DNA from 2 places in the Sphingobacterium corticis genome. Region 2 is predicted to be linked to the other one. Evidence: riboswitches for the same ligand, from Rfam matches in the RefSeq annotation. Region 2 holds a riboswitch; the other holds the start of a gene.
The links. Region 2 has a riboswitch for thiamine pyrophosphate ahead of thiS (sulfur carrier protein ThiS). Riboswitches for the same ligand answer to the same signal wherever they lie in the genome.
Positions count from the first base shown of each region.

Region 1: linked by a shared signal. The riboswitch ahead of thiD (bifunctional hydroxymethylpyrimidine kinase/phosphomethylpyrimidine kinase) and the one ahead of thiS (sulfur carrier protein ThiS) in region 2 are both predicted to bind thiamine pyrophosphate.

Region 1 is NZ_JBHUMA010000006.1:508,010-514,738, reverse strand. It holds gene ACFSQ3_RS08320 (antibiotic biosynthesis monooxygenase family protein) at 1-274, shown strand, start outside; gene ACFSQ3_RS08315 (alpha/beta hydrolase) at 361-1,302, shown strand; gene ACFSQ3_RS08310 (hypothetical protein) at 1,619-2,110, opposite strand; gene ACFSQ3_RS08305 (GTP-binding protein) at 2,241-3,443, shown strand; gene ACFSQ3_RS08300 (hypothetical protein) at 3,644-4,138, shown strand; TPP riboswitch at 4,104-4,198, shown strand; gene thiD (bifunctional hydroxymethylpyrimidine kinase/phosphomethylpyrimidine kinase) at 4,272-5,105, shown strand; gene tenA (thiaminase II) at 5,089-5,745, shown strand; gene ACFSQ3_RS08285 (zinc dependent phospholipase C family protein) at 5,819-6,729, shown strand, end outside.
Region 2 is NZ_JBHUMA010000006.1:1,345,761-1,352,489, reverse strand. It holds gene thiH (2-iminoacetate synthase ThiH) at 1-639, opposite strand, end outside; gene ACFSQ3_RS11770 (thiazole synthase) at 632-1,408, opposite strand; gene thiE (thiamine phosphate synthase) at 1,405-2,037, opposite strand; gene ACFSQ3_RS11760 (thiamine phosphate synthase) at 2,044-2,637, opposite strand; gene thiC (phosphomethylpyrimidine synthase ThiC) at 2,634-4,448, opposite strand; gene thiS (sulfur carrier protein ThiS) at 4,468-4,698, opposite strand; TPP riboswitch at 4,735-4,833, opposite strand; gene ACFSQ3_RS11745 (HD family phosphohydrolase) at 4,948-6,729, shown strand, end outside.

The DNA.
Region 1 (6,729 bases), 840 kb from region 2:
GGTAATAGCAGGAAAGGAAAAAGAATTTGAAAAGGATTTCAAATTAGCTTCGAAATACATTTCTTCTATTGATGGATATATAAAGCATTCTTTACATCGTTGCTTGGAAAGCAAGCATCAATATTTACTTTTGGTAGAATGGGAATCTTTGGAAGCTCATGAAATTGGCTTCCGACAATCACCACAATATCAAAAATGGAAAGAGCTGTTACATCATTACTATGAGCCCTTTCCAATGGTATTTCATTATAAAGAGATTTCACAAAATGATTAATATAAAGATCTTGAGATATACTTTGACAGGCTAATTAATAAATTAAATTCGAAAACATTACATCCTTCAGTTGGCTACAAAAGCACATGATTATAAGAATTATTTCCAATTTCATCATTACCGTCTTGATGATGTCGAGCACAACTTTATTTGCTCAGAATCTTTATAGTAAATCCTATGGCAAAGTCGATGATCCACCATTATTATATGTACACGGCGGGCCCCGTGGCAACTCCACTTTGTTTGAAGGAACCACTGCCGAAAAATTAGCAAACTGCGGCTTTCATGTAATTGTTTACGATCGTCGAGGAGAAGGTCGATCGGTCGATGAGAATGCAACGCTTACTTTCCGCGAAGCTTTTGATGATTTGCATAGCATCATAGAACATTATGATTTGAAAAAAGTGAATATCATCGGCCATAGTTTTGGCGGAATAGTTTCAACCCTCTTCACGGAAGCATTCCCCGATAAAGTAGATAACTTAATTTTGGTCGGCGCATTATTTTCGCAACAAGAAACATACGACCATATTTTAGATAGTTGCGCCATCCTATCCAATAGGCACAACGATAAAGATATGCGCGACAAAATTCTTGCTACGCGTTCCTTAGATACGCTTAGCGCAGAATATCGTAAGCAATGTTACGATATTGCGGCGAAATTTGGCTTTTTCAAAATGCCAAATTCGACCATTTCATCAACAGAAATAAAGTCGAATTATGAACATGGAGTCTTTGCTAAAGACAACATCCGAAATGATAATGCACCCCTTCTTTTTTATAAAAATGAAAGCCAAGTTAATATTGATACGAAAAGCAACCTAAGAAATATTAAAGCAGCTGGCGTGAAGCTGGCTGGCATCTACGGCTGGCAAGACAATATTTTCTCCGGTAAGCAAAAGAGTGACATCAAAAATCTTATTGGTGAAGATAGATGCTTATTCATAGATAATTGTTCGCATTATCCTTTTGTCGATCAACAGGAATTATTCATCGAGTATTTATCAAAATTAGTACGGAGCGAGTAACGACCAGACAAGAAAAGACAATTCAATTAGTTGTCTTCGCGGATGACATTTCCCTTAACATTATCAAATCCTGATGTAAGATCTTGGCGGGCGATGTGGTTAACAAATGCCAAGGTACAACGACTATTGCTTTCGATTTCTACATCCAATGCTAAAATGCTACACAACGAATTTTTCGAGGCAATGCTTACTGCTTGTTCTGTTTTCGGAAATTAATCCAGAAGCTTCACACAGAAATCGGTATTGATCGAATGTCGGGCAATCATACACTAATTTGTACCTCATAACTTTAAAAATATCGATTTACATTAAGTCACTAATTCCGATCTGATAACATCGATGCCTTTTCCAAAAGAATTTCGGTCTTATTTTTATCCGTTGCATTCAGCGAAATCACACCAATAATGGTTATCGGATGTTCCCTAGCACGTTCTTTAGCATCACCGGATAACGTCACCTGAACCATCGCCGGAATACCATCTTGACCGCAAAACATACATTGATGCAAAGGCAAAACCGACAACAAAAAACTATTGTGTCTCACCCCCGATTTTATGGGAATCATATATCCTTTTAGCTGAACACGTTTTCCATGAAGCTGTTGTAATTTCGGTGGAAAATAGGGCGTGTAAATCGTTTTTCCATTGGTTTTAGTCACTTTATACATCATCAAATCAAAAGTTTTCCAAACCTCATTCATCAACGGTTTATGATCTTGCAGATGCTTGGATTTCTCGTCCTGCGCATAGCCTGATATGGCAATCAGACATAAAAATAATGCTGTAGTGGCAAAGTAGATCGCTTTCATATTCAATAGATATAAAACAAACTTAACAAAATTTATCAAAAGCAACATTGTTGCTTTTGATAAATTGTTTATTACTTTTGTGTGTCATATCGCTTTGCGAATAATTCGAAAAGCTAAAAGAAGAGATTATATGGAAAACAATAGGAAATTACCGGTTACTGTATTAAGCGGTTTTTTGGGAGCCGGCAAAACCACATTGCTCAATCACATTCTGCATAACAAGGAAGGTTTGAAAGTCGCCGTTATCGTCAATGATATGAGTGAAGTCAACATCGATGCTCAACTGGTAGAAAAGGAAAATGTGCTATCGCGAACTGAAGAAAAATTGGTGGAAATGAGCAACGGCTGTATCTGTTGTACGTTACGTGAAGATTTGGTATTGGAGGTCGAACGATTAGCTAAAGAAAACCGCTTTGATTATTTGTTAATCGAAAGCACAGGAATTTCCGAACCTATTCCCGTTGCACAAACATTCAGTTACGTAGACGAGCAGCAGAACATTGATTTATCTACGTTCAGTTATATCGATACCATGGTAACGGTGGTCGATTGCTACAATTTCTTTAAAGATTTCGGATCGGCGGAAACTTTGTTAGATCGTGATCTGACGGATGATGATTATGATCAGCGTACTATCGTCAACTTACTAACCGATCAAATTGAGTTCGCTAATGTCATTTTGCTCAACAAATCGGACTTAGTAGCAGATGAAACCATCAATTTATTGAAAGCGGCGATCAAAAGGTTAAATCCGGACGCGAAGGTAATTAGCACAAGCTTTGGACAAATCCATCCAGGTGAAATCATTGGAACAAAATCCTTCAATTTTGAGAAAGCAGCTTCCTCTGCCGGATGGATTCAGGAATTGGAAAACGAGCACGTGCCGGAAACCGAAGAATATGGTATTTCGTCTTTCGTATTCAGGTCGCAACGCGGTTTTCATCCGCAGCGTTGGCATGCGTATCTGCATGATACATATCCGCACAATATTATTCGCGCAAAAGGTTTATTTTGGATGGCTTCCAGGCCGGATGTTGCCATCAATTTCAGTCAGGCAGGCGGAAGTCTACGTTTAGAAAATGCAGGATCGTGGTGGAGTAGCATGCCCGAAGAGGAGCGAATAATGTACCCAAGTTATAGCGAAGCAAAACCGGAAATTATGCAACGTTGGCATCCCGAATGGGAAGACCGAAAAATCGAATTGGTATTTATCGGACAAGATATGGACAAGGAAAAGAATTTGTCGGATCTTCGCGCGTGCTTGCTAACGGACAGCGAAATGGACGATTGGAAATTAAAATGGTGGAAAGACGATTTCCCGAAAAACCTTTAATAAAAGAAGCGCGGAGATATATCTTAATTATATATTCCGCGCTTTGTTTTGGTGGATAGCTTTTTCAGAAGATTTATAAATCGAAAATTTAATAATAAAAACCATATAATTCTTTCAGGATATAGGAACCAAATCGTAAAGAATAAAAACCTTTATCTATTGGAATAGGAAATAAAAGACTGAGCTATCATAAATAACGTATGAACATATCCACTAATCTAATTGCCCTGATTGTACTGCTTGTCATTCCATCTGTTCAACATCGAGTTGCCCGAAACGATATTGCTTACATTATCTCATCAACTTGGAAACTAAAACAGAGTACCGACTTAAGAAAACGAATTGCACCCAATCAAAAGTCCGTCGAAATTTGGGAATTTGGGGAACAGAAACTACTCATCAACCAAGAATTGAGAGCCAAATACGAATTCGATTCAACGAAAAACCAATTGATGCTCGAAATCGTAATACCCGAAAACCTACAACTATCACGTTCATATAACGATAATCGATTCTATTATCAATACAGCCTGAGCAAGAACACAAAAAACCTTTCCTTAACTCCTATCCGGTCGAATAATATCGACAGTAAACAGAATCCGAATTCGGAAACACTGCATTTTGATGTGGTTGACAAATCGAATAAAATCCCTATATTCGCTACGGCTTTAGGGGTATTCTGGATACAGAATTGAGACAGTCCCTTTGAACCTGATTCGGTTGATACCGACGTAGGGAAAAGCGCAGATTAGACCATTCTGGCCTTTTTGGCATTTCCCTATTCCATCATCCGTTTCTCATCAAGTAATTTTTTAAACGGATAATCTCATGGATAAGTTTCGCGTTCCAACTGTTTTAAGTATTGCCGGATTCGACGGTAGCGGAGGCGCTGGCATTCAAGCTGACACCAAAACCATATCGGCACTTGGCGGATACGCCACCAATGTTTTAACCGCGTTGCCAGTGCAAAACACACAAGGTGTTCGCACCATTTACGACATTCCCACATCTGCGGTTGCGGATCAAATCAAAGCAATTTTCGACGACATTTATCCCGATGCAATCAAGATCGGCATGGTGCATTCTGTAGAATTAGTCGAATGTATTCATCAACATCTTCGCGATTATCACGGCCCAATTGTCTTCGATCCAGTAATGGTTTCGACCAGCGGACATCAACTCATTCAGGATAACACGGTAGCAGCTTGCAAGGAACTCCTCTTTCCTTTAGCAACCGTTATCACCCCAAACATGGATGAACTCGGTGTATTGGTTGGGAAGGAAATCACGCATGTTGCGGACATGGAATCCGCCGGAAAAACACTGCTAAGTTTGAAATGCAAAAGCGTTTTGGCTAAAGGCGGTCATTTGCAGGAATCTATATTAACCAACCTGCTTATACAACCGAATAACCATATCGAGCGATATCAAACACCAAGAATCGACACCGAAAACACGCACGGTTCCGGCTGTTCCTTATCATCCGCTATTGCGACTTACTTAGCGATCGGACATCATTTGGAACAATCCGTCGAGCAAGCAATACATTATATATATAAGGCAATTGCAGAGGCGAAAGACCTGAAAATCGGACAAGGAAATGGACCATTAAATCATTTTTTCGAACCACAAAAACTAATCAGCTATGCAATGGAGTCATAAAGCTTGGGAAAACATTACGCCCATTTACGAAGAAATTCTTCAAATGCCATTTATCCAGGAATTGAAAGATGGCACGCTCCCACTTCCCAATTTCCAGTTTTATATGCAACAAGATGCGCGCTATCTAGAATATTTTGGTCGTGTTCTCTCATTCATCGGAAGCAAAAGCAATGATAATCAGCAAGCGCTCCATTTCTTTGAGTTCGGAACCAATGCACTGGTGGTCGAAAAAGCTTTACATGAAACGTACTTCAAGGATTTTGGCGTAAATCACGCATCGGCAGACGGCGATATACAACCGGCCTGCCATCATTATGTGCATTTCTTGCAAAGCACCGCGGCCTTTTGCCCCATCGAAGTAGCTATTGCAGCCGTGCTTCCTTGCTTTTGGATTTACAAGGAAGTTGGAGATTACATTTATGCAAACTGCTCCTTGGACAATAATCAATATAAGGCTTGGATAGAAACCTACAGCGGCGATGATTTCGCAGATGGCGTAAAGCGAGCGATTGAATATGCCGATCGTGCCGCGTCTCAATCTACTCCAGCCATTCGCGAACAAATGTGGCGAGCTTTTGAAGCATCAACGCGCTTAGAATTTGAGTTTTGGAATGCAGCGTATCATCTTCGAAGATGGTAATATCAACATTATTTAATTACAAATATTTCTTTAAAAGAAATATTTGTATCTTTATAACAAACCTTCGTTTGTTATGCGAATATTCCGATTCTGTTTAGGTATCCTCGCGCTTTGCTTTTTCAGCTCTTGGGGATTCTTCGTGCACAAGCTAATTAATCAATCGGCAGTTTTCACATTGCCTAGCGAGTTAGCCGGATTTTTCAAGGTTCATATTGCCACCATTACCGCGAAGGCAATTGATGCCGATAAACGTTGCTATGCCGATACAGCAGAGTCAGTACGACATTATATCGACTTAGACCGTTATGATGATGCCCCGGATTCTATTCCCGTTCATTGGTCAAAAGCAAAAGAAAAATATCAAGAAAGAACGATTATCGCCCGAGGAATTATTCCTTGGCAGATCGAGAAAACATACAGAAAGCTCGTTTCGGCATTCGAGAAAAAAGAAATCAATGCCATCATTCGGCATGCTGCGGATTTAGGACATTACGTTGCTGATGCACACGTACCGTTGCATACCACGAGAAATTATAACGGACAATATTCCAAACAAATTGGCATACACGCGTTTTGGGAAACCCGACTACCGGAAATGTTTTCCAGCAAATATGACCTGTTGGTTGGGCGAGCGAAATACATCGAAGATCCGCTGAGCACCGCATGGGAAATTGTAAAAGAAAGCCATGGATTGGTCGATTCAGTACTATCGGTGGAAAAAAATCTTTCCAAATCGATTCCGGCACATTTGCAAAAGGCATATCTAAGCCGAAATAAGGTAATGAGCTTGCAATTTTCCGATCATTATGCGCACGCATATCACGATGCACTGAATGATATGGTGCAACGTCGACTTCGATCATCCATCCACATGGTGGGATCATTTTGGTTTTCTGCATGGGTTGATGCCGGACAACCATCGCTACGCAATATTGATCCGACATCAACTTATACAATACAGGATACCTTACCTACCCCAACCAA
Region 2 (6,729 bases):
GATTCGGTCGGGCGTGTGCAAACGATAGTCAAAGTTTGATTTTTTTCCTTTCGGATGATAGGCTTTGTATACCTCGCGGTGATACGTTTCTTGATAAACGAGCACAGTATGTACACCTTCCGCGTGCAGCAAATCGTATTCCTCCTGATCAAGCGGTTGCACTTCAATGGATATTTGTGCGAAATGAGGTTTCAATAATCGGATGGCATTTTGAAAGTACGCGACATCAACGGTTTTATTGGCTTCGCCACTAACCAACAAGATATGTTGCAAACCCATTGCTTTTAGCGCCATCGCTTCCAACAAAATCTCGCCGTCAGACAACGTTTTCCTTTTGATCTTGTTGTCCATGCTGAATCCGCAATACGTACAGATATTTTGGCACTCGTTACTCAAGTACATAGGCGCGTAAAGCTGGATGGTTTTCCCGAAACGCTGCTGCGTAATCGTTTTTGTTGCTTGCGCCATTGTTTCCAATTCCTCTTCCGCCGCTGGCGATAGCAAGGTTAAGAAATCGTCGATCTGGTGATTTCGCTTCGCTAAAACACGCTGAACATCGGCTCGCGTTGTTTTATAAATGCGGTCGTGAACGGTCGCCCAATCGTATTGATCTAGTTTTTCTTTAAATGTATTAATCATCCGACGTTAAGAATGAGGTTAAAGGGCTTGATTGTATCGCCTGTACGCTGCTTGCACCCAGTCCGGCTTCATACGCTTTGCGTCCTGCGATCACAGCTTCCTTAAAAGCTTCAGCCATCGCAACCGGATTTTGCGCTGTCGCAATGGCGGTATTAACTAGCACAGCATCCGCGCCTAATTCCATGGCTTTCGCCGCATCCGAAGGAGCGCCGATGCCTGCATCTACGACCACAGGAACCTTGCTTTGTTCGATAATGATTTCTAAAAAATCTTTCGTAAGCAGACCTTTATTCGTCCCGATTGGCGCTCCCAACGGCATCACGGCCGCTGTGCCAACTTCCTCCAGACGTTTGCATAAAACGGGATCAGCATGAATGTATGGCATCACAATAAATCCTGCTTTTGCCAATTCTTCCGTTGCTTTTAATGTTTCAATCGGATCGGGTAGGAGATAGCGCGGATCAGGATGTATTTCTAATTTTACCCAATTGGTTTCCAAAGCTTCGCGCGCCAACATGGCTGCGAAAACCGCTTCTTTAGCATTTCGCGCGCCGGATGTATTCGGTAATAAATTGACGTTTGGCAAATCCAATGCGTCCAATAATTGGTCGGAAGCTGCTCCGTGATCGACACGTTTTAGCGCCATCGTAACCAATTTTGAGCCGGATGCTTGGATCGATTCGCTCATGAGCGACATATTTCCAAATTTGCCTGTGCCCAAAAATAAGCGAGAACTAAATTTCTTTTCTGCAATGATTAATGTATTCATAGCCATTTTGATTGAATAGTTTGAATGATTTTTGGATCGTTGTTGATCAAGCCGGAAACGGCAACGCCGTGAATGCCAATTTCCTTTAAATCAGAAATATCGTTTACTCGAATTCCACCAATAGCGTATATCGGAGGAGCGGATATATTTCTTTTCGTAAGCAGATCTGTGATTTCTTGATAGCCATCAAGTCCTAATATGGGACTGAGTTTTTGCTTGGTAGATGTGAAGCGAAATGGACCTAAGCCGATGTAATCACAGTTTTCTTCTGTACGACTTAACACATGATCCAATGTGTTTGCTGTTCCCCCAATAATTTTGTTTGTTCCTAAAATACGTCTGGCATCTAAAACCGACATATCATCTAATCCCAAATGAACGCCGTCTGCTTCTACTTTTTTCGCCGTATCTACATGATCGTTTATAATAAAACAAGCTTGATGTTTTGTGCAAAGCACTCGAACGTTTTTTGCGAAAGATTCGAATGCTTCATCTTTGTTTTTTTTCCAGCGAAGCTGAATCCAATTTGCTCCAAATGCTAATGCTTGTCGGATATTGCGCTCTTGAAGTTCCAAGGTTTCTCCATCGGAAATGTATTGCAATCGACTGTATGTTTTATCTCTTTTCATTAGTTCTTATTGTTGGATTGTTGACACAAATTTTGTTTGGCAGGCTCGGAATTGCTTTACGGGATTTGGCGATTGCCAAATGGTGCCCAACAAGGCAATTCCATCTGCACCGCGTCGAATGGATTCGCTGACATTATCGGTATGCAAACCACCGAGCGCGATCAGTTTTACATCTCTGTTTGTTCTTTGTGTTAATTGATCGATAACCTGCTCCTGATTGCCATAGCCAGGTTTTGATATGCTTGGAAAAAACGGACTTAAAAAAGCATAATCCCATGTTTCGTTCAATGCATTGAATGTGTCGATGCTATGCGTCGAGGTGGAATAACATAACCCTTCTACCTTATATTCTGTGGCTAAACGATCTTGTTCGCTTCGGTGTAATTGTTTTATCTCAAAATCCGCTGCCAAATCGTGATGATGATGCAAAACTAGTCGCGGATGAAATGCTGTTGGAATTTGCTGAATGTACTTCGCCATCGCTATTTTATCAAGCTGATATTTCCGCAAGTGAATGCGATCAGCACCTTCATGGAATAGCGCCGTTACAATTTTTATCTCGTTTTCAGCCAGTTGCTCCGGTGTGATGACAATGATCATAGATACAATTCTTTGCCTTGCGCAATAAACTCCTGCGATTTGTCGAACATACCTTGCTTGGCCGCATCACGAATTTCCTGCGTGATCTTCATGGAGCAGAATTTCGGACCGCACATCGAACAGAAATGAGCGACCTTGGCACCATCAGCCGGAAGCGTTTCATCGTGAAATTCGCGTGCTGTATCCGGATCCAGTGACAAGTTAAATTGATCTTCCCAACGGAACTCGAATCGTGCTTTACTCAATGCATTATCGCGATACTGCGCGCCGGGATGTCCTTTCGCTAAATCGGCTGCGTGCGCGGCTAATTTATACGTAATTACGCCATCTTTCACATCCTTTTTGTTCGGTAATCCCAAATGTTCTTTCGGCGTGACATAACACAACATCGCGCAACCGTACCAGCCGATCATTGCCGCACCAATCGCTGAAGTAATGTGATCGTAACCTGGTGCGATGTCTGTTGTGAGCGGTCCCAGCGTATAGAACGGTGCTTCGTCACATTCGATCAATTGCTTTTCCATGTTTTCCTTAATCATGTGCATGGGCACATGACCCGGACCTTCAATCATCACTTGTACATCATGCTTCCAAGCAATTTTTGTCAGTTCGCCCAACGTTTCCAATTCAGCAAACTGCGCAGCATCATTCGCGTCTGCGATAGCACCCGGACGTAATCCATCGCCCAAAGAAAACGCGACATCATAACGTTTCATAATATCACAAATGTCCTCGAAGTGCGTGTACAAAAAGTTTTCCTGATGATGAAACAAACACCATTTTGCCATGATGGAGCCTCCACGCGAAACGATTCCTGTTACGCGTTGCGCGGTAAGATGAATGTAGCGCAAAAGCACGCCAGCGTGGATCGTGAAGTAGGAAACACCTTGTTCCGCTTGTTCGATCAGCGTATCTCGAAAAATTTCCCAAGTCAAATCTTCTGCAACACCTTTCACCTTTTCTAGCGCTTGGTAAATCGGTACGGTGCCGATTGGCACGGGTGAATTGCGGATAATCCATTCACGTGTTTCGTGAATATTTTTTCCCGTGGAAAGATCCATAATCGTATCAGCTCCCCAGCGACATGCCCAAACTGCTTTTTCAACTTCTTCTTCGATGCTAGATGTGACGGCGCTATTGCCAATGTTCGCATTGATTTTTACCAAGAAGTTTCGACCGATAATCATCGGTTCTGATTCAGGATGGTTGATGTTATTCGGAATAATGGCGCGTCCAGCCGCGATCTCATCGCGAACGAATTCCGGTGTGATATGTTTTTTTGGCGTATTCGCACCGAAACTATTTCCGACATGTTGGTGATCCATTCCTTTTGTAGCGGTAGCTAATTGCTCAATGCGTTGGTTTTCGCGAATAGCAACATATTCCATTTCCGGGGTGATGATGCCTTTTTTTGCATAATGTAACTGCGTTACGTTGCAACCCGTATTAGCAACTAGCGGTCGGTGATTGTACGAAAAACGAAGATCATCTAGCGTCACATCGGCCAAACGCATCTTTCCATAATCCGAACTGATTTCGGGCAATTCGGACACATCATTTCGATCCTTAATCCATGATGCACGAATTCGTGGTAAACCTGTGCGAATATCGATGTTTGCTTGCTCATCGGTATACGGTCCGGATGTATCATAGATAGTAACCGGCGGATTGTATTCACTTCCACCATTGCTGAGTTTTGTTGGACTGAGCGTGATCTCTCGCATCGCAACTCGAATGGGATGTAACGTACCTGCGATATAAACCTTTTGAGAATTAGGAAATGGCGTAGTAGAAACGGTGTGATCTGTCATAAGATTTAAGTGTTGGTATTTATCCGCCTTGCGTGGCCGAAATAATGAGAATTTGATCGTTTTCTTGGAGAATGGTTTCTATCCAAATTGCTTTTGGAACTACTTGGTCGTTAATCGCCACCGCGATGCCGCGCGTTTTGCCCTTAGTTTCAGATTCAACCAAGTCCGACAAATTTGCTGGAGGATGCTCGAAAAAACGTGTTTGTTGATTGATGGTAACAGTCATTCCTTTTGTGTTGATGTAAAACATGCACTTTAGGAATGGCCACAGATGTGCGAACGCACTAGATGACAACTCACTTTTCCCTACGCTGGTATGATCCAGATCAGGTTCAAAGGGTAAAATCTCAGTTCACAAATAGTGTAAACACCCCTAAAGTAGTTGGCTAATCTACGATATTAAAATGAAAGACCACAATTCTTTTCCTATTTTTGTGAGAACTGCTCGTGTTGAAATTGTTTCCATTCGAGCAAATTGCACATCACTAATTCCGACAACGTGGCGAAATTGAAGATCAACTACAATAAAGAGAAACTCCAATATAATTCTCCCATCTTAAAATACGTTATGGCGGTGGTTACCATTCTTTTGGTCTGCCTTTTCATGCCAAAACAACCTCGCTTTCGATACGATTATCAAAAAGGAAAACCTTGGAATCACGAGAATTTAGTTTCACCCTATGATTTTGCTATCCTCAAAACACAAGAAGAGCTGGATCGCGACCGGCATCAGATTTTAAAAACGGTAAATCCAATCTATAACGTAAGCGAAGTTGTCAGCAAAGAGCAGTTGGATCAATTCAACATCGACTTAAATGAACGCTGGCAAACCTCGCAAATCGACACGCTGCCTTCACAGGATATTGAGCGTTATCGCGGCGTTGGAAATGCTATTTTGGAATACGTTTACGATAGAGGAATTATTTCTTTAAATAGTCGATATCAGCTGAAAGGTAATAGTACCGCTTCCGGTTCTGAGGCAGAATATAACTTCATTTTAGTGCAGGATAACGTAGCACAACAACGTAATACCGCCAATAGTTTTACCATCGAAAGTGCGTATTCTTACATTGAACGGACCGTAGATCGAAACCGATTTATTTCCCAAAAGAAGTGGTTGTCCGACCTGCTTAAAAACTATGTTGCGGTCAATTTAATGTTTAATGAGGCGCAAACGGATAAGTCTGAGCAAGCCGCACTTTCCAATATGTCAACCACCCGTGGTATTGTGCAACGCAATGAATTAATCGTCGAGCAGGGTAAAATGATTAATAATGAAATTATCCAAAAGCTAGAATCGTTACGACGTGTATATGAAAACGAGGCGCAGATCGGAGGAAAGCAAGGATTGGTGTTGTTTGGGAACTTCTTGATGGTATCGTTAATCATGACTTTGCTCATGATGTTTCTGTTCTTCTTTCGTCGCGATATTTACAAAAACAACCGACTACTTCTCATCATATTCGCAGTCATTATTGCCATGCTCGGCGTGCTGAGTTGGGCGATAAAAATGAAGATTCCGAGCTTATACTATATTCCATATTGTATCGTTCCGATTATCTTTCGCATCTTGTTTGACACGCGCGTTTCGCTAAATACACATTTGTTGATGGTGCTGATGGCCGCGTTATTTGTGCCAAATAGTTTTGATTTCGTTTTTTTACAATTGGTAACCGGCATCGTGGCGATTTACAGTATTCGTACAATGGTGAAGCGTGAGCAATTCTTGCTGTCGAGTTTATTGATTTTGGCTTCCTATATCATTTCGTTTACCGGATTGGTGCTTACCAGAAATGGTACGTTTGATAGTATTTACTGGAATGATATTTTTCCTTTCGTCATCAGCGTCGGCTTAACACTGTTGGCTTATCCATTGATCTATGCATTCGAAAAACTGTTCGGTATCGTTTCTGATTTGACATTAATGGAATTGACAAATAGTAACTCCAAATTACTTCGTGAATTGTCTATCCGTGCTCCTGGAACTTTCCAGCACTCGTTGCAGGTAGCCAATTTGGCGGAAGCTGCGGTTTACCGAATTGGTGGCAATCCGTTGCTAATTCGTGCCGGAGCGTTGTATCATGATATTGGTAAGATGTCGAACCCACTTTACTTTATCGAGAATCAAAAGACGGGTAACAATCCACATGAAGAATTGACGCCGGAGCAAAGTGCACAAATCATTATTTCTCACGTACTAAAAGGTGTGGAAATCGCGCGTAAGAATCAATTGCCAGAAGCTGTGGTCGATTTTATTCGCACGCACCATGGAACAACGAAG